Regions from separate parts of the Caproicibacterium sp. BJN0003 genome, predicted to be linked through region 3. Evidence: a T-box and tRNA genes for the amino acid it is inferred to sense, from the RefSeq annotation. Region 3 holds a T-box; the other regions hold tRNA genes.
What was found. The T-box of region 3 lies ahead of OP489_RS07840 (valine--tRNA ligase). A T-box ahead of a tRNA ligase gene usually reads a tRNA of that ligase, here a tRNA-Val.
Positions count from the first base shown of each region.

Region 1: it encodes a tRNA-Val, which carries the amino acid that the T-box ahead of OP489_RS07840 (valine--tRNA ligase) is inferred to sense. The anticodon was not compared.
Region 2: it encodes a tRNA-Val, which carries the amino acid that the T-box ahead of OP489_RS07840 (valine--tRNA ligase) is inferred to sense. The anticodon was not compared.

Region 1 is NZ_CP111108.1:2,426,374-2,433,383, forward strand. It holds gene sleB (spore cortex-lytic enzyme) at 1-445, shown strand, start outside; gene OP489_RS12150 (hypothetical protein) at 587-1,129, opposite strand; tRNA gene OP489_RS12155 (tRNA-Val) at 1,214-1,290, opposite strand; tRNA gene OP489_RS12160 (tRNA-Glu) at 1,316-1,390, opposite strand; tRNA gene OP489_RS12165 (tRNA-Met) at 1,419-1,495, opposite strand; gene OP489_RS12170 (MFS transporter) at 1,647-2,888, opposite strand; gene OP489_RS12175 (IMP dehydrogenase) at 2,968-4,485, opposite strand; gene OP489_RS12180 (DUF2142 domain-containing protein) at 4,743-6,695, shown strand; gene OP489_RS12185 (DUF2142 domain-containing protein) at 6,727-7,010, shown strand, end outside.
Region 2 is NZ_CP111108.1:1,158,788-1,165,797, reverse strand. It holds gene lon (endopeptidase La) at 1-1,361, shown strand, start outside; gene yihA (ribosome biogenesis GTP-binding protein YihA/YsxC) at 1,377-1,991, shown strand; gene lysA (diaminopimelate decarboxylase) at 1,998-3,296, shown strand; gene OP489_RS05830 (YerC/YecD family TrpR-related protein) at 3,369-3,698, shown strand; gene OP489_RS05825 (class I SAM-dependent DNA methyltransferase) at 3,695-4,468, shown strand; tRNA gene OP489_RS05820 (tRNA-Val) at 4,522-4,598, shown strand; tRNA gene OP489_RS05815 (tRNA-Asp) at 4,604-4,680, shown strand; tRNA gene OP489_RS05810 (tRNA-Phe) at 4,684-4,759, shown strand; tRNA gene OP489_RS05805 (tRNA-Gly) at 4,762-4,837, shown strand; tRNA gene OP489_RS05800 (tRNA-Cys) at 4,843-4,916, shown strand; gene OP489_RS05795 (DNA-deoxyinosine glycosylase) at 4,981-5,484, shown strand; gene OP489_RS05790 (MATE family efflux transporter) at 5,515-6,906, shown strand; gene OP489_RS05785 (N-acetylmuramoyl-L-alanine amidase) at 7,009-7,010, shown strand, end outside.
Region 3 is NZ_CP111108.1:1,588,498-1,595,507, reverse strand. It holds gene OP489_RS07850 (hypothetical protein) at 1-288, shown strand, start outside; gene OP489_RS07845 (MgtC/SapB family protein) at 388-1,068, opposite strand; T-box leader at 1,203-1,426, shown strand; gene OP489_RS07840 (valine--tRNA ligase) at 1,497-4,121, shown strand; gene OP489_RS07835 (bifunctional folylpolyglutamate synthase/dihydrofolate synthase) at 4,145-5,437, shown strand; gene cysK (cysteine synthase A) at 5,553-6,485, opposite strand; gene OP489_RS07825 (AEC family transporter) at 6,810-7,010, shown strand, end outside.

The sequences.
Region 1 (7,010 bases), 840 kb from region 3:
TGCAGATGGTGTTGCAGGCAAAAACACATTGAACGCCATGGGCATCGGTGGAGGCGGCCAAAGTGCAAATACGGGTGCTGCCGGCGGATATTCGAGCAACGATGTTGCTCTTCTCGCAAAAGTTATTTCCGCAGAATCGCGCGGTGAACCTTATGAAGGGCAAGTTGCCGTAGGAGCTGTCATCTTAAATCGAATTGAGCATCCCAGCTTTCCTAATACACTTGCCGGTGTTATTTACCAGCCAGGCGCTTTCAGTTGTTTAAACGACGGCCAAATTGATGCTCCTGTTTCCGATTCTGCCTATCGTGCTGCTCGAGATGCAATCAATGGTTGGGATCCTTCCGGCGGTGCAGTCTATTATTATAACCCAAAAAAGAGCACTAGTCAGTGGATTTTTTCCCGTCCGGTCATTACAATTATTGGCGACCACCGATTCTGCTCTTAATCTTTAGTATAAGAAGGCTCTAATTGTCTTCCTTATTTCTTCAAAATGATATTCTTATCAAAAAATAAGAGGCCCTTTCGTGAAGAATCACAAAAAGCCTCTTAAACTGATCTTTAATTGAATGTTATTAATAGATCCAATTTACGCTTTAAAATTTTCAAATTCCTGTGTTGCTGCCTTTTCCATCTGCTGATGATCATCATTGGATACAGAATCATGATAGATCATCAGATATTTTCCGTTTTTGCTAAGGACTGCCTTTACGTTGTCATTAAAGACCGGAACGGTTCCGTTCTCTTTTGCACTTTCAAGGCAGGTCTTAGCCTCATCAGAAAGATTGTTAAGGTCGTATTCATAGAACTCAACGGATAAATTCTTTTCATCTTTTGCAGGATCTTTGCTGAACACGTACCGCAAACCGGATTTTGCTCCAATAAAAGAAGCCTGCATTTCTTCGGGCTGTCCTTCTTCCTGTACAACAATTCCGCTGTCAATCATATAATTGCACAAACCCGAAAGCGTATTTTCGTATTTTCCGGCATCAACTGAAACCGTGGAAACGACCGCAGAAGAGACAGCCTCCGAAGAAGCTGTTTGGGAAGAAGCGGCAATATCGCCTTCTCCGCAGGCGGTAAGGCTGAACATGAGCGCTGCTGCAACGGCAATAACAGATAATTTTTTCATGGCTTAGAAACCTCCCGGAAACTTTCAAAATACTAAAAAAACCGCTGCGAGAGCGGTTTTCAGCGCGGCAAAAGCCGCTGGGTTTGGTGGACACGAAGGGACTCGAACCCTTGACCTCTCGCGTGTGAGGCGAACGCTCTAACCAGCTGAGCTACGCGTCCACATACGCGAAAAAAATAAGAAAAATGGTGACCCGGATGAGATTCGAACTCATGAAGCCGCCGTGAAAGGGCGGTGTCTTAACCGCTTGACCACCGGGCCAAATTGATCGGAGAAACCCTCCGATAAATGGTAGCGGCAATAGGATTTGAACCTATGACACTTCGGGTATGAACCGAATGCTCTAGCCAGCTGAGCTATGCCGCCATTTTGTCCACTATCTGCTCACAGCACACAGTGAAGCGTTAATTATTATAATACAGAAATGAAAGCTTTGTCAATGGATTTTTGCAAAATAAATTTTGGAATTTTTTAGTTTTTAGCAAAATAGTCGTATAAAATGGCTGATCTTGAAGTTTTACCGCTCTGTCTCTCCCTCTTTTTCCGTATCAAACAAGACTTTTTTGTATTTTAAAAAGCAAAGCAGCGCAATACAGGAAACCCCAAAACTCATCACAGTATTCCCAATAGACCCAAACTTATCAAATAAAAATCCGCCCAAAAGGTTCGCCGTAACGGTGCCAATAACGGTGACCACCGTCAATCCTACAGAAATGGAAAAACTGCGGATATGAGGATCTGCCGCTCTGGAAAAACACTCTACACTAATTGTATAGAAAAGGCCAAAGCTTACTGACTGCACAATTTGTCCCAGAAAAAGCGGAATGATTCCAGGGAGCAAAAACAAAGCCGGCCGACCCAGATTGATAAAAAAAGTCATCGTAGTTTCCTGTTTTAAAGTGATCAGGTCCCGTGAGCGCGCAATCCAAAGCAAAACCACAAATTCTGTTACCGCACCAATCCCACAAATCCATCCAAACATTTGGTCCGTTCCGCCGCGTTCCCCACAGAATAAAGCAAGATAGCTGCCCACTGGGCGATGGCTGAGCCAATAAAGACTAAAAATGAGAAGGCAAGCTCGATAGCGCGGATTTTTCATTGAAACACGAAAAGACTCAAAGAATCCCAGGGCAGCCCCCTCGTCCCCGGATTTTCCCTCCGCTCGGTTATCAGGCTTTAACTTGGGGAGCTCCTGCAAAAAGAAAATTAAGCCTGCAAAAACGATTGCCTGCAATAAAAAATAGTTGCCATATCCAAAAATAGAGAAATAAGCGCCCACCGCAGTTGCAGCCAATGCATATCCAATCGAGCCGAACGCGCGCACCCTGCTGTAAACAAGATTCGTCCCCGAAAAATGGCTGACAATATTGACCCACGCATCCATCAGCTGACCAAACGGATAAGCAAATCCTGCGGAAAAAACAATCAGAACAAAGCAAACAAGCTCCTGCCCCCCAAACACCATGTTGCAGATACAAAGTACAATCAAGCCGATGCAGGAAAGGATGAGATAATCCCTGACCGACAAAAACGTATCAGTCAAATATCCGGAAATCGGCTGCACCACCACATTAGCGACCAAAGTCAAGCTGGTAATCAGGCCGCAGGTCACCGCAGAAAAGCCTCGCTGAGAAAGATACGAAACTAAATAGGAAGCAAAAAGCGCATATGCACTATAATAAATAAAATAAGCTCCAAAAAACGCCGGTGCATAATTTTTCTCTTTTGGAGCTTTTTTTCGCAAACAGCACTTGCTCATAAAGTTCCCCTCGGTTTTCCTTTTATAAAACGGCCCCTGTCAAAATTTCTTTCGTACAGGGGCCGTCATTTTTTATTGATTATCTCTGGTGATTGATATTGGTCTGGTCTTTCAAAATAACATCGTGAGCGCCGCCCTCTACGATACTGGTTGCAGAAACGAGTGTCAGCTTTGCTTTCTCCTGCAATTCCGGAATCGTCAGCGCACCGCAGTTACACATTGTAGACTTCACTTTGCTAAGCGTTGTGGCCACGTTATCTTTAAGCGGGCCAGCATAAGCAACATAAGAATCAACGCCTTCTTCAAACGAAAGCTTCTTGTCGCCGCCAAGGTCATACCGCTGCCAGTTGCGGGCACGGTTGCTGCCTTCACCCCAATACTCTTTCATATAAGTCCCATTTACGTTCACTTTATTGGTCGGGGATTCATCGAAGCGGGAGAAATAACGTCCCAGCATCACAAAATCAGCACCCATCGCAAGCGCCAAAGTAATATGATGATCATAAACGATTCCACCGTCGGAACAAATCGGGACATAAACTCCAGTCTCACGGTAATATTCGTCCCGTGCCTTTGCAACTTCGATAATTGCGGTCGCCTGTCCGCGGCCAATACCTTTTGTCTCACGTGTGATACAAATAGACCCGCCGCCGATTCCGATCTTCACAAAATCCGCTCCGCATTCTGCTAAGAAGCGGAAGCCGTCTTTATCAACTACATTTCCGGCGCCAATCTTAACGCTGTCTCCGTAATTTTCGCGTACCCATTCGATGGTCATCTTCTGCCATTCAGAGAAGCCTTCGGAAGAATCGATACAAAAGATATCCGCTCCAGCTTCCAAAAGTGCTGGAATCCGCTCCTTATAATCTCTGGTATTGATCCCGGCACCGACTACATAACGCTTTTTCTCATCCAACAGCTCGTTGACATTTTCCTTATGCTCTGAATAATCTTTGCGGAAAACCATATAGCACAAACGGCCGTCATCATCAATTACCGGCAGAGAATTGAGCTTATGGTCCCAAATGATATCATTGCACTCCGAAAGAGTCGCGCCTTTTGGAGCAGAAATAATTTTTTCAATCGGCGTCATAAAGTCGCTGACCTTAATATCAAGGCTCATACGGCTCAAGCGATAGTCACGGCTCGAAACGATCCCCAAAAGCTTACCGTTAGCAGTTCCGTCAGAAGTAACCGCTACCGTGGAATGTCCGGTCTTTTTCTTTAGCTCCAGAATATCCGAAAGGGTCTTGTCCGGCTGAATATTGGAGTCGCTGATCACAAATCCCGCTTTATACGCCTTTACTCGTGCAACCATTGCCGCTTCGGACTCAACCGACTGAGAACCGTAAATAAAAGAAATGCCGCCCTCTTTTGCCAGAGCAACCGCCAGCCGATCTCCAGAAACAGACTGCATAATTGCTGATACCATGGGGATATTCATGACGATTGCAGGCTTCTCCCCATCTCCCTTACGGTACTTTGTCACCGCTGTACGAAGACTCACTTCGCTCGGAATACACTTTGAAGAAGAATATCCGGGAATTAAAAGATATTCGTCGAAAGTATGGGAAGGTTCATCATAAAAGATCGCCATGTTTTGCTGCCTCCGTGTTTTTATTTTTTGGTTTTATAAACGATTTATCTATATTTTTGTAATTATAGCAGATTCCCACCCCTTTTTCAACAATTCCTCACTGAAAATCTTTTTCTCTCTAAAAAAGGTATTTCCTTTTATCTCTCTGCTTTTCATCGGCTTGTCCTCTTTTCAAATAGATATTTATCTGATATAATGAAATTTATGCTATAAAGGAAATAGATCCTTTTAGAATGCAGAATCGGGAGAATTTGAAAATGTTGAAAAAAAGCAATTCTGCGCTGCCAAAAATAATTGGCGCAGGAATTCTTTGTGTGATTTTATGCTTAACCGGCTGGTACCTTTTTCGCAAATCATTTGACTATAGTAATAATGAAACTCCAAATATATTTTCCAGTTCGTTAACTGCAACGCATAACGGAGAGGTTTTAGAAACAGAATGTTCTTCCTCCCTTCTGATTCACCGGGTGGGAATATGGTGTTCCCTTACTGCCGACGGACAACCCCTTGATCCGTCATTACTCAGCCAAGATTCCACTCCTCGTGGCTTTCTGGAAGTACAGGCAATCGATTCCCGAGGATCTATCGTTGCAGAAAACTCTGTCAGCTACTCAGACCTCAATGGGAGTTCTTATATGACGATCCTGTCCGGATTTTCCTATTCTTCCGCAAAGAATGGGAATCTGCGTCTTAGAATTACGGTTCATCAAACAGGAATAGACCCAATTTATCTTAAAACATCCAGAAACGGGCAACCGGATATCCTGCTTGTCGGCTATCTGGATTCTACTGATAACCGTGCCCTGCAAAAAGGATTTGCGCTTGTCTTTGCCTTTGTTTTTACAGCGGCACTTGGTACTTATCTTCTTTTAGCCTTTTCTCATATGAAACTGCATCTGATCTTTTTGATCGCTGCTTTTTTGCTTTCTATGGGATACGAGCTCGTTCTGCCCATTCAATCGGCTCCCGATGAATGGGATCATTTTACACAAGCCTACCGCGTTTCCGACCAGATGATGAATTTACCTGCCGGCAGCGCTGAGATTTCCATGCGGCAGGAGGATTTTGATTTACTGCCTTCGGTTTCTCACACTCCAGATCATTTTGTTTATTCCTATGTTTTTGGTAAGATCGAAAAAATGGCGACTCAAACTGATTTAAAAGAAGTTGACGTTTCCCGTATTTCGTGGGACGGACCTACCTACCTTTTGGGTGGAACCGCGATCACACTTGGACGACTTCTTCATTTAAATAGCGTCACTGTTTTTTACATGGCACGATTTGCAAATTCTCTTCTTTTTTTACTTTTATGTACACTAGCAATCGCCGTAACTCCAGTAAAAAAAGGCTTTTTTATCGTTGCCTCGCTTCTTCCAATAGCGCTCCATTTAGGGAACAGTCTCTCTTATGACGTAGAGATGTTCCCGATGTCTTACCTTGTAATTGCGCTCTGGCTACGAATGTCCTGCAAAGAGGAAGGTCACTTCATTTTCTTAAAAGAGTGGCTCCTTTTTTGTATTCCGCTTATTTTACTTGCCCCTTGTAAAGTTTACATCTTGGTTTGCGTCCTTGCGCTTTTCGTTCCAAAAGAAAAATTTGTGAATCCGCACTGGGCCTATGCGCTTCGTACTGGAGCATTTGTGCTGGCCGTTCTATTTTTGATTTTTAAAAGCTTTAATTCCGCCTGGTCATCACCATCGGAAATTGCCAGCGTTCATTTTTCTTTGGGATACTTTTTTGCACACCCGACGAGAACGATTCAAGTGCTGTGCAACACAATAACAGACTATAAAGCTGCCTTTGTGCATGGAATGATCGGTAGGGCCTTAGGTTGGCTGAATGTTGCTGTTGATTTACTTTGGATTTTTATATTCTTTGCACTGCTGCTTTTTTCCTCTCTCTGGACAGAAGAGGAGCTAAACAAGCTACCGGCAAAGTTTTCCCGCTATCAATGGGTCTTTTTGAGCATCATTCTCCTCGTAATTGCCGGAGTTGTTTATGCCGCTTTTACATGGACCCCGATCGTAAGCGACAGGGTCGAAGGGATTCAGGGCCGATATTTTCTGCCGATCCTTCCACTGATCATGCTTTTGTGCTGCCAAAAAACATTTATTACAAAAAGAGACGATTGTCGCCGCTTTTTTATGATTGCTGTCTTTTGTAATTCCTTCCTTCTGATGGAAGTATTCTCAGACAGACTACTTGCTTAGATAAATCCCAAAAAATGTTGGAGGAAAACAAATGATAAAGGATTCTATGAAAAGGATTTTTAACAAAGAAAAAACGAAGAAATTATGGATTCCACTTTTAATCTGCTGTATCTTTGCTGTTGCCGGATGGTTTTTTTACCATTCTGCATTTGATCAGATCGATACAATTCCTTTTTCTTCAGAAAATATTACATGGAAAGCGGTCGAAGACCGAGAAGTAATAGAATCTTCCTATATAACGGATGCCAAACTGAAACAAATTTCGATCAGCTGTTCTCTAACAAATGCCGCTCCCACTATCAAGGTTCAAACAAA
Region 2 (7,010 bases), 430 kb from region 3:
TAACGAAAGTAAAAGAGCGAATTCTAGAATCCTTAGCGGTTAAAAAGCTGAACCCCAAAATGCAAGGGCAGATTATTTGCCTTGTTGGACCTCCGGGAGTCGGCAAAACTAGTATTGCACACTCGATTGCGGAAGCGATTGGGCGAAAATACATTAGAGTCTCGCTAGGTGGTGTTCGGGATGAATCCGATATTATGGGGCATCGCAAAACCTATATTGGTTCTATGCCGGGACGAATCATTAATGCAATCAGACAGGCCGGGGTCAATAATCCGCTCCTTCTTTTGGATGAGATTGATAAGCTCGGAAATGATTTTCGAGGAGATCCTTCCAGTGCTTTGTTAGAGGTATTGGATCCAGATCAAAACTCAACGTTTTATGATCATTATATTGATTTACCATTTGACCTCAGTCATGTATTGTTCTTAACGACTGCAAATGACGCTTCTGCAATTCCTGCTCCGCTTTACGACCGTATGGATGTTATTACCTTGGGCAGCTATACCCATCAGGAAAAATTTCATATTGCAGGAAAACATTTAATTCCCAAACAGCTGAAAAAGAACGGGATTAATTCTGATCAGCTAAAAATTTCTGCATCTGCTATTCATGCGATAATTGATGGTTATACAAGGGAAGCCGGAGTCCGCGGACTGGAACGTATGATCTCAGAAATCTGCAGAAAAAGTGCAATAAAAATTGTTAAAAATTCTAAAATAGTCATTCACGTGACCCCAAAAAATCTCGAAGAGTTTTTAGGCCCTAAAAAATTTCGAGAAGAAAATCAGAATAAAAAAGATCAGGTAGGACTCGTAAATGGATTGGCCTGGACAACAGTTGGGGGAGAAATGCTGCCAATTGAAGTTGCGGTCATGGATGGCAGCGGAAAAATTGAACTAACCGGAAGCCTTGGCGATGTTATGAAGGAATCGGCAAAAACCGCCATCAGCTGTATTCGTACAAGAGCCAAATCGCTTGGAATTCGAACCGATTTTTATAGTAAATATGATATCCATATCCATGCCCCAGAGGGAGCTATCCCGAAAGACGGTCCTAGTGCCGGTGCGGCGATGGCTACTGCAATCACTTCTGCTTTGACCAGTATTCCAATTCGTCACGATGTTGCTATGACCGGTGAAATTACTCTTCTTGGCAGGATTTTGCCAATTGGTGGGTTAAAAGAAAAAACAATGGCAGCTTACCGCGCAGGAATTAAAACGGTTTTGATCCCATCTGAAAATGTTCCGGACTTGGAAGAAGTAGATACGGAAGTTAAAAAATCAGTTCAATTCCTTCCTGTCGAAGAAATCGATCAGGTTTTAAATGTTGCGCTAACCAAAAAGCCTGTCCCTTTACAATAAGAAAGGATATCTCAAATGAAGATTGAAACTGCTGATTTTGAAGCTTCTTTTGGTCGCTCAAATCAGCTCCCATTTTCAACGATGCCAGAAATTGTATTCTCAGGAAAATCAAATGTTGGTAAATCTTCGTTGATTAATAAGCTATTAAATCGAAAATCGCTGGCTAGAGTAAGCTCACAGCCAGGCAAAACAGGAACCATTAATTTTTATCGGCTTGACAACTGTAGATTGGTGGATCTTCCAGGATACGGTTATGCAAAAGTTTCACTTTCTGAAAAAAAGCGTTGGGCTGAATTGGTAGAAGGATATCTTTCAATGAAGCGCGATATCCGACTGATTATCCAGATTATTGATATGCGTCACGAGCCATCGGCTGATGATTTGGATATGGTGTCTTTTCTTGAGAATACTGGATTTCCGTTCTTGATTGCTATAACAAAAAGTGATAAACTGAATAAAACGCAAAGAGCTCTCAATTTAAAAATGTTTCAGGAATTATTTGGGAAACGTGAGATAGGAGTGATTCCCTTTTCTTCTCAAACTGGAGAAGGTGTGGAAGTTTTGCGAAAATGCATTGATGAAAATATAAACTTAATGCCATCTTTGCAGGAAATTAATAAGGAGCAATGAAATTTTATGCTGAATTTTGATCATTTAGCTGTAAATCAGCAGGGACATCTGACAATTGGTGGGATTGATACTACAAAATTAGCACAGGAATACGGAACACCTCTTTATGTAATGGATGAAGATAAAATCCGCAGTATCTGCCGAATGTATCAGAATTCTTTTAAAAAATGCTATCATGGGAATGGAATGCCACTTTACGCCAGCAAAGCTTTTTGCTGCAAGGAAATGTGCAGGATCGTCAATGAAGAGGGAATGGGACTGGATGTTGTCTCTGGAGGCGAATTGTACACAGCTCTACAAGCAGGATTTCCGGCAGAACGAATTCAAATGCACGGAAATAATAAAACGCCTGATGAACTTTCTTACGCAATTAATTCGGGTGTAGGGCACATTGTTATTGATAATATGGATGAACTCAAGATGTTGGACGAAATGGCAGGAAAACTTCATCAGGCAGTTGGAGTTTCCTTACGGATTAAGCCTGGCATTGATGCACATACTCATCAGTTTATACGGACCGGACAAATTGATTCCAAGTTTGGATTTGCGTTGGAGACCGGCGAAGCCATGCAGGCCGTAAAAATGGCAATTCATGCGAAAAATTTGAAGCTTTTGGAACTGCACTGCCATATTGGCTCTCAAATTTTTGAATTACAGCCCTTCGTACTGGCAGCTCAGGTTATGATGGATTTTATGCAGCAGATTCGTAAAGAGACCGGCGTCATGTTACCGGAGCTAAACTTGGGAGGTGGTTTTGGCATTCAATATATTGCCTCCGACAATTCTCTCCCGTATGAGTCTTATATGGAGAAAGTTTCAGAAGCGATCGGCCAAAAGTGTAAAGAATACGACTTTACAGAGCCAAAAATTTATATCGAACCAGGTCGTTCTATTGTAGGAGAAGCTGGGATTACACTTTACACGATTGGAGCTGTAAAGCAAATTCCTAATATTCGTACATATGTTTCTATCGATGGCGGTATGACTGATAATCCGCGCTATGCGCTTTATCAGAGCGATTATACTGTCATTGTAGCAAATCATGCAGACCAGCCTGCAAAGCAAATTGTCACTGTCGCCGGAAAATGCTGTGAATCAGGGGATCTGATTCAGAAGGATGCTCCTCTGCAGATGTGTAAAGCGGGCGATTTATTGGCGGTCCTTTCGACTGGAGCTTATAATTATTCCATGGCTTCTAATTATAATCGAATTCCACGTCCTGCCGTTGTGATGGTTCATGATGGAAAGACCCGTATTGCTGTAAAGAGGGAAACCTATGAGGATCTTATTCACAATGATTTATAATGGCTGAACGATTTACTTTTTCCCTTTTCTGTGCTAAAATATAAATTCAGGAAGACGAGGAGTGAGTAAAAAATGAATTCGAAATTAAAAGACGATAATGTCGATTTTTTATTTGAAGCAATTTTATCTTTAAAGTCCGCAGAAGAATGTTATAATTTTTTTGAGGATCTTTGTACTGTTCCAGAAATTAAAGCAATGTCTCAGCGAATTGTGGTGGCTCATATGCTTAGCACAAAACGTGTTTATAGTGATATTGTAGAAAAAACTGGTGCTTCTACTGCAACGATCAGTCGTGTCAATCGGTCTTTGCATTATGGATGCGACGGTTATAGTTTGGTTTTTGGCCGAATAAAAGATGTCCCCAAAAGTGAATCAGAGACCGGAGATATAAAATCAAAATGAGTTATTCGGCTTTTGCAAATTATTACGATTATTTAATGAAAGATGTTAATTACCCGGCGCTGGCACAATACCTGCGCCGGGTTTTGGCACAATTTGGGCATACTCCTAAACTTGCATTGGACCTTGCTTGTGGTACCGGCAGCTTAACCTTGGAACTCAAGCAAATGGGAATTGACATCTATGGAATCGATGCCAGCCCTGATATGCTTTCGATTGCGCAACAAAAAGTGGCTGCAGCGGGAGAGAAAATTTTATTTCTTTGCCAAAAGATGCAGAATTTAGATCTTTATGGGACGATCGATACTGTTTTTTGTACTTTGGATAGCTTAAATCATCTATCCGGAAAAAAAGAACTTTTAAAAGCTTTTCAGAAAGTTTCTCTGTTTCTGGAGCCAAATGGATATTTTGTTTTTGATTTGAATACGCCATACAAGCATCAGCATGTTTTAGCGGATCATACTTTTGTTTATGATCTCGATCCTGTTTATTGTATCTGGCAGAATCTTTATGAAGAACGTGAAAATCGAGTCTCTATTTCTCTGGATTTCTTTAAAAGGGAAGGGCAAATTTATCATCGAAGCCATGAAAATTTTTACGAATATGCCTATTCTATCGATGACATTCGTTCTTTATTAGAACTATCAGGTTTGCAGATGCGCGCAGTTTATGAAGATTTTACTTTTAACGCTCCGACAAATCACACAGAACGAATTTTGGTGGTTTCTGAAAAATCATCTGTAAAAAACATGGAAAAAGTTATTGACAAATAAAGCAAGATATAGTATCATATATAAGTCGCTGATACGAAAGTATTCGCTCTGTTGGGAGCATAGCTCAGCTGGTTAGAGCACCTGCCTTACAAGCAGGGGGTCATAGGTTCGAGTCCTATTGTTCCCACCATCAGTGGCTCGGTAGTTCAGCTGGTTAGAACGCTAGCCTGTCACGCTAGAGGTCGACGGTTCGATCCCGTTCCGAGTCGCCACTTGCCTCTGTAGCTCAGTCGGTAGAGCAGGGGACTGAAAATCCCCGTGTCGGTGGTTCGATTCCGCCCGGAGGCACCATTGCGAATGTAGCTCATCTGGTAGAGCGCCACCTTGCCAAGGTGGAGGTAGCGAGTTCGAGCCTCGTCGTTCGCTCCATTTTTGGCGTCATAGCCAAGCGGTAAGGCATGGGTCTGCAAAACCCTGATCCCCAGTTCAAATCTGGGTGACGCCTCCACTGAAAAGACCGAATCTCTTTCGAGATTTGGTCTTTTTTTAATAATTTGAGGAGATTTTAGATCATGGTTCCTAAAAAAATCATACATCCTTTAGAGCCAGTCTGGAGCCCAGAATGTAGAGCTTTGGTTTTGGGGACAATGCCTTCCCCTAAATCCCGTATGGTAGGATTTTATTATGGGCATCCACAGAATCGTTTCTGGCGCGTTTTAGCCGAAATTTTTGGCGAAACTGTTCCGAATTCTAATGCAGAAAAAACTTCTTTTCTTTTGCAACATCGAATTGCTTTATGGGATGTTTTAAAATCTTGTCGAATTTGCGGTGCTTCTGATCAATCAATTACGGAACCTGTTCCTAATGATTTTTCAGTTTTACTAAAAGAAACAGAAATTCAGTCGATTTATACAACAGGACAAAAAGCTTTTCAGTTATATGAAAGCCTCGTTTATCCAAAGACTAAAATTCATGCAATTGCTTTGCCTTCTACAAGTCCCGCTAATTGCCGTATGAGCTTTCATGATTTGGTAGATGCTTATCGTGTTTTGTTGAATACTGTCAACATAAAATGAATGAAGTAACATATTTTAGGGAGGAACTATATGGAAAAAAACGAAATAATTGATCAAACAAACGAACAAACACAACCCTTAACACCAAATAAAATGGGAACGAAATTAATGTTTCCATTGATTATTTCAATGGCACTGCCAGCAATGTTCTCTATGATGATTCAGGCCCTTTATAACGTAGTAGACAGTTATTTTGTTGCACAAATCAGTGAAGATGCTTTAACTGCTGTTTCTTTGGTGTTCCCAATTCAAAGTCTGCTAATTGCTCTTGGAATTGGTACTGCGGTCGGAATTAATTCTCTAGTATCAAGGCGCCTCGGCGAACAAAATTTTTCAGAAGCCAATTCTGCAGCTACACACGGAATTCTTTTAGGCCTTTTAAATTATATTGTCTTTTTTATTGTTGGCTTTTTTTCACGTCCGTTTATCGGATTGTTTACGAGTACACCAGAAGTGATTGAAATGGGCACACAGTATATGCAAATTGTATGCTTCTTTTCCTTTGGAGTTTTTGTGGAAGTCAATATTGAAAAGTCTCTACAGGCAACCGGAAATATGCTGTACCCAATGACGTTCCAGCTGATTGGCGCTGTTACCAATATTATCTTGGATCCTATTTTTATCTTTGGATTATTTGGAGTCCCAAGAATGAGTGTAGCCGGTGCAGCAATTGCTACTGTCTTAGGACAAATTCTTTCAATGATCGTAGCACTTATCGTTCTTACAAAAAAAGAACACGAAATCACTGTTTCTTTTCACCATTTTCATGTAAATAAAAGAATCATTAAAAACATCTATGAAGTTGGACTGCCTGCAATCGTGATGCAGTCTATTGGTTCTGTGATGGTCATGGGAATCAATGCAATTCTGATGTCCTATACCGAAACGGCAGTTGCTTTCTTTGGTGTTTATTTTAAACTGCAATCTTTTGTTTTTATGCCTGTTTTTGGATTGAATCAGGGGATCATGCCGATTATAGGATATAATTTTGGTGCACAAAATAAAAGACGGATGAAAGACTGCCTTCGCTATGGAACCATGATTGCTGTGGTCATTATGATAATCGGCGTCGTCGTGTTTTGGACAATTCCAAATTTGTTGCTGGGAATTTTTAATGCTTCCGATGTGATGCTTTCAATAGGCGTTCCTGCGCTTAGAACGATCAGCCTCTGCTTTATCCCGGCTGCTATTGGAATCACGTTCTCAGGCGAATTTCAGGCAGTAGGGAAGGGAACTTACAGCCTTTTAGTCTCTTTATTAAGACAACTTTGCATTTTACTTCCGGCTGCCTATTTATTGTCTGTATTAACACATTCTTTGCCGTCAATTTGGTATGCTTTCCCAATTGCAGAGTTTTTCTCTTGTATTGCAAGTATCCTGTTGCATAGCCGAATTAAGAAAAAGATGCTCTCTAAATTTTAACTTAAATGGATATTTTTTAAGCAGCCTGTTTTGCAAAAGAACAGGCTGCTTTTTGTATGATTGCTATTTTTAACGCATATATTTTTTCGGGCGGTGAAAAAAAT
Region 3 (7,010 bases):
GAAGGACAGACTGGAATGCAGGTTGTTTTAAATCCGGTTTCCAGACAGCATCCGGTTCGTATCCGGGGCAGAGATTGGAGATTTCGTGGGAATCTTATTGATCGCAGCTTTGATTTTGTAGATTCCTATGGATCATTGATTATGACACATTCATCAGCTTACGGCGTTTCTGGAAATGATTATGTGCTTGTTGTGCCAGACGAGCGTCATGCATTGGAATCTGTTTGCATTGCTGCGGCAGTGGATTGTCAAGAACAGATTTTACAGCCTGCGCCGCTTCCCGTATAACTTTTTAAAAATTTTGCATGGATTTGTCTTATAACAGGGGGCTCTCAGTAAAATGAGAGCCCCCTGTATTTTAACGTCATTTATAGATTTACTGGTTTATCAATATTCAATACTTTTGATGGCTGGGATGTCTTTTAACAACTTAATAACGTCTTCGGCATTATAAGCGGCTGGATAACGAACTAGAAGCGCAATTTCCAACTTTTGCGGGGAGAGCCGCTTTGTCTGAAGACTGGTGATTTCGATGTGGTGCCTTTCGAAAATTTCCGAAAATAAAGTATGAATGTCTTCATCAGTCGAGACTTCAAGGACCAGCTTTTCAAAAATGGGTTCTTGAGAAATTCTTTTATTGTGAAGTAAAAACAACTGGACAGCTACAATTAAAATAGAAGCGGCAATACCTAGAAGGTACATGCCTGCGCCAAGTGCACAGCCGACACCGACGGTTGCCCATAACCCGGCGGCAGTGGTAACTCCGGTAACATTTTCTTTTCGAACAAAAATGACGCCGGCACCGAGAAATCCAATAGCGGTGACAACACCCGCTGTAATTCTGGATGGATCAAGCGAAATCCCTTTTTCGCCGATCAGGTCGGAAAATCCATATTTAGAAGTCAGAGTCATCAGGGCAGAAGCCATTGCCACAACGGCGTGAGTGCGCATCCCAACTGTTTTAGTATGATTGGAGGATTGATCATGGCCGATTATGCAGCCGCATAAAGCTGCCAAAAACAAACGCAGTAAATATTCTCCCTGAACGATCCAAAAATTTTCCTCCATCGTGGTGACCTCCTTTTCTATTTTTCTATATTATAACATGGTTTGAAAAAATTTGTACTAAGTAATCGAATCTTGACAGAGACCTGTTTTCCGCGTATAATACTTAATATTATTGAGGACAATATCAATTATATACAAAGACGAAGATGGGGAAAAAGGCAAAAGATTTTTATTTTCAGAAAGTCGGCGGATGATGCGAGCCGATATTGTGCTTTTGCGAATCAGTCACCCCGGAGTTGTCTCGCTGAATCAAGATTAAGCGAGACCGAGTGAAAAGCTTTCGCGTTAAGAAAGAGAGGGCTTTAAAAGCCGAATGCGGGTGGTACCGCGGATCTTTTGTTGCAGATTCGCCCCGGATACAGTTTTTCTGTATCCGGGGCTTTTATTTTTAAGGATTAATTTATAAAAAGTGGTTGGAGGAATAATCGATGAGCAGAGATATCGCAAAGTCTTATGATCCCGGAGAAGTGGAAGATCGAATTTACGACTTCTGGGAGAAGGGGAATTATTTTCATGCGGAACCTGATTCAAAGAAAGAGCCGTATACGATTGTGATTCCGCCACCAAATATTACGGGGCAGCTTCATATGGGTCATGCCATGGATGAGACGCTTCAAGATATTTTGATTCGCTGGCGTCGGATGCAGGGACGCTGTGCATTGTGGCTCCCTGGAACGGACCATGCCTCTATTGCAACCGAAGCAAAGATTGTGGAAGCGATGCGCAAAGAGGGGATTACAAAAGAAGAAATTGGACGGGAAGCATTTTTAGAGCGTGCATGGGCTTGGAAGGCGAAATTTGGAGGAAGAATTGTTGAGCAGCTCCGTAAATTAGGATCTTCCTGTGATTGGCAGCGTGAACGCTTTACATTGGACGAAGGCTGCAGTAAAGCGGTACGGGAAGTTTTTGTGCGCCTTTATGAAAAAGGCTTAATCTATCGCGGAGAACGGATTATTAACTGGTGTCCGCACTGCAAGACTTCTATTTCTGATGCAGAAGTGGAGTTCAGCGAAAAAGATGGGTCTTTCTGGCATGTTCGCTATCCATTTAAAGACGGCAGCGGCTATCTGGAGTTAGCGACAACTCGTCCGGAAACGATGTTGGGAGATACAGCAGTAGCGGTGCATCCAGAAGATGATCGTTATCGAGATTTGGTTGGCAAGACGCTGATTTTGCCGCTTGTCGGCAGAGAGATTCCTGTGATTGCGGACGAATATGTTGAGCGGGATTTTGGAACCGGTGTTGTGAAAATTACACCTGCCCATGATCCGAACGACTTTGAAGTTGGGCTGCGGCATCATCTTCCGGTGATCAATATTATGAATGATGATGGTTCCATCAATGAAAATGGTGGAAAATACTGCGGAATGAGCGGAATGGACGCTCGTAAGCAGATTGTCAAAGAACTTGATGAACAAGGATACCTTGTCAGCATTGAGCCGATCAAGCATAATGTAGGGACTTGTTATCGCTGCCATACTGCGATTGAGCCGCGGGTCAGTAAGCAGTGGTTTGTGAAGATGGAGCCTCTTGCAAAACCAGCCATTGAAGCGGTGCGCAGCCATGAAGTTCGTTTTATCCCGGAACGGATGGAAAAAGTTTATTATAACTGGATGGAAAACATCAAGGATTGGTGTATTTCCCGTCAGCTTTGGTGGGGACATCGGATTCCGGCATGGTATTGCGATGACTGCGGGGAAATTACTGTAGCTCGTGAAGCACCGAGTGTTTGTTCCAAATGTGGCAGTAAGCATCTGCATCAGGATGAGGATACGCTCGACACATGGTTTAGTTCTGCTCTATGGCCGTTCAGTACACTTGGATGGCCGGATCAGACAGAAGATCTTAAATATTTTTATCCGACCAATACATTGGTGACCGGCTATGATATCATTTTCTTCTGGGTTGCAAGAATGATTTTCTCCGGAATTGAGCACATGGGAGAAGTACCATTTAAAACTGTCTTTTTCCATGGATTGGTTCGAGATTCGCAGGGCCGTAAGATGAGTAAGTCTCTTGGAAATGGAATTGACCCTCTGGAAGTGATCCAGAAATACGGTGCTGATGCTTTGCGCTTTACACTGGTAACAGGAATCAGTCCCGGAAATGATACCCGTTTTTCAGCTGAGCGCGTAGAAGCAAGCCGGAATTTTGCAAATAAGATCTGGAATGCTGCCCGTTTTACCCTGATGAATATTGATGGGCATGAAGTGCAAAATTGCCTTCCGGAAACGCTGACCATAGAAGACAAGTGGATTCTGAATTCCTTTAATCAGCTGTGCCTCGAAGTGAATGATAATCTGGAAAAGTTTGAGTTGGGCATTGCAGCACAGAAACTTCACGATTTTATCTGGGATCAGTTCTGTGATTGGTATGTGGAAATTTCTAAAATTCGCTTGCAGGGAGACGATAAAAAAGCAGCACAGAATGTGCGTCAGGTGCTCTGCTGGGTGCTGACCAAAACCTTAGCACTTCTTCATCCGTTCATGCCGTATCTGACAGAGGAAATCTGGCAGAGTTTGCCGCATGAGGGAGAAGCTCTTGTTGTTGCAGAATATCCGCAGTATGACAAGAACCTTTCATTCCCGACGGAGGCTGCACAGATGGAGATCGTCATGGATGCCGTGCGTGCCATTCGTAATCGCCGCAGTGAGATGAATGTTCCGCCGAGCAGAAAGGCAAAGCTTTATATTGCAACAGCACAGAGGGCAGAATTTGAAGCGGGGACCAAAGTGTTTGAACGCCTTGCTTCTGCAAGTTCCATCGAGGTTTCAGATTCATTTGATCTTTCAGGAGCAGTTACGATTGTTACCAGCCATGCGAAAATTTATATCGAAATGGACGAACTGGTGGATCGTAAGGCTGAGATTAGCCGTTTGAAAAAAGAACTGGAAACCGTTACGAAAGGCTATAACAGCGCGCAAGCGAAGCTTAATAATGAGAAATTTATGCAGAAAGCGCCACAGAATGTAATTGATGGTGTGCGTGACAATATGGAAAAATTAGAAAAACGTATGACGCTGATTCAGTCCGGTCTTTCTGCGTTGGAGTAATGTAAAGGGAGGAGAGGTTTTCGATGACCTACGAACAGGCGATTGAGCAGATTGATTCTTTGCCGCGCTTTGGGTTAACGCCGGGCCTCGATCATATGCGGATTTTGCTGTCGCGAATTGGAAATCCGCAGAATGCGCTGCAGTTTATTCATGTGGCTGGGACGAATGGAAAGGGCTCAACTTGTGCGATGATCGCTTCTGTTTTGCGTAAATCGCACTATCGGGTCGGCTTGTTTATTTCTCCTCATATCAGTGATTTTGGTGAGCGAATTCAGGTAAATGGGGGCATGATTCCGCATCGAAATTTAATACAGTTAACGGAAAACCTCATGACGATTGTAAGACAGCTTGCTGATGAAGGAATCATTATCACGGAATTTGAGATGATTACCGCGATGGGACTTTGGTGGTTTCAGCAGCAAAAATGTGAGATCGTTGTTTTAGAAGTTGGTCTTGGCGGACGTCTTGACGCGACAAATGTAATTGAAAAGCCACTTTGTTCCGTGATTACACACCTTGCTTTGGATCATACTTCGATTCTTGGAGATACCATTGGCCAGATTGCCTATGAGAAATGCGGGATTATCAAAGAAGGCGGTGTAACGGTCTGCTACCCAGAACAGGAACCTCAGGCAATGGAGGTTATCCGAAAGATTGCCGAGGAGCGTCATAACCGTCTGATCGTTGCAGATCCTTCTGAGATTCAACTCCTTTCAGAGGAATTGTCCGGTACGGCTCTTGGGTATCATGGCATAATGATTCATCTTCCGCTTTTAGGAGATCATCAGATTCATAATGCATGTACGGTACTAACGGTGCTCCGTTATCTAAAAGAAGACCTTCAGATGCATATTAGTGAGCATAGTTTAACTGCTGGATTTTTATCAGTATCCATGCCTGCGCGGTTTGAAATTCTTCGGGAAAGGCCGCTTTGTATTTTGGATGGCGGTCATAATCCGGATGGTATGCGGTCCCTTGCGAGAGCACTCAAAAAATATCTGCCCGGAAAACGATTAGTCGCTGTAACGGGAATGATGAAGGATAAAGATGTGCTTCATGCGATTGAAACATGCAAAGATGTTTTTAGCGAAGTAATCACACTTCCAGTGGAAAGTCCGCGGTCTATGTCGGCGGAGGAGCTTGCGGAATGCTGGCGAAAGATCGGTGTTTCAGCTCAGGTGGGGGAGTATCCAGAACAGGCGATTGCCATGGCAGTGGATATGGCAGGAAAGGATGGCGCTACGGTTATCTGTGGGTCTCTGTATCTTGCGGGAGAACTGCGCCGCACGGCAATTGACCTTCTAAGACTGCTGTAAAGTTCAAGAAAATATTTATATAAAAAGGCCATGAGCCGGTACCAAACGAGGGAAATACCAACTCATAGCCTTTTTTATTTTATGATTCTGAATTTTTACTTATGTTAAAACTTTATTAGTCTTGGAAAAGCGGTGTTGAAAGATAACGATCTCCGGTATCAGGCAAAAGAGCAACGATGGTTTTGCCTTCATTTTCGGGACGCTGAGCCAGTTCCAGTGCAGCAGATACGGCAGCACCAGAAGAAATACCAACGAGAAGACCCTCTTTTTTGGCAAGTTCTTTGCCAATGATGAAGGCGTCTTCGTTTTCGACCGCTATAATTTCATTATAGATTTTAGTATCCAGAGTATCGGGGACAAATCCGGCACCGATTCCCTGAATCTTGTGCGGACCGCCGTGACCTTTACTCAAAACCGGGCTGGAAGCCGGCTCGACTGCAATTACCTGTACATTCGGATTCTGCTCTTTCAGGTATTTTCCGGTTCCAGAAAGAGTTCCGCCGGTACCGACGCCTGCGATAAAGAAATCCACTTTTCCATCGGTGTCTGCCCAGATTTCGGGACCCGTTGTTTCGTAATGTGCAGCAGGGTTAGACGGGTTTACAAATTGCCCCGGAATATAGGCGTTTGGAATTGTTTTTGCAAGCTCATCTGCTTTTGCAATCGCGCCCTTCATTCCGGCAGCACCATCGGTTAGTACAAGTTCTGCACCGTAAGCCTTTAAAAGGCTGCGGCGCTCTACACTCATGGTTTCCGGCATCGTCAAAACGATTCGGTATCCACGTGCAGCTGCAACGCTGGCAAGGCCAATTCCGGTGTTACCGCTGGTGGGCTCAATAATGACAGAGTCAGCGTTGAGCTTTCCAGAGTCTTCTGCATCTTTGATCATGCGCAGTGCGATACGGTCTTTTACACTTCCTGCGGGATTTAAATATTCCAGTTTTGCAAGGATGTGTGCCTTTAGGTGATGGACTTTTTCAAAATTGGTTAATTCCAAAAGCGGTGTTTTTCCAACCAGCTCGGTTAGACTTTTATAAATTTTTGCCATTGTAATCCCTCCAACATATTATTCATATATGATTAGTATGTATTAATAATATCACATTTTTTGGAATTGTCAATAGTTTTTTTGAAATAACCAGTAAATTTAAAAGGAGAAGGGTGAGAAACGTAAAGCAGTCATGAATTCTGATGGATATTGCTTGTTCACGCTTTTGAAACATGATATAATAAATTGTTATAAAGAAAGAGTACATTTTAATCATAATTGGATATTAAGGATCGATGGTGTGTTCTTAAAAATTTACAGCACCGATTTTTGGCTAAAATAGGTGCTTTTTATAATTTCGGAATGGTGAGAGAGGTTTTTAGGATGGATAGTTTCTGGGTTGCACTGAATGCAGTAATGCCGTTTTTGCTGTATATTGCTTTTGGATATGGAGTTCAGCATACAAAATTGGTGGATGAAGAATTTTTAAACCGACTCAATACGATGGTTTTTAAATGTTTTTTCCCAATTTTAATGTTTTATAATGTTTACAAAACCAAAGCAGGATTTCAGCTTGATACAAAA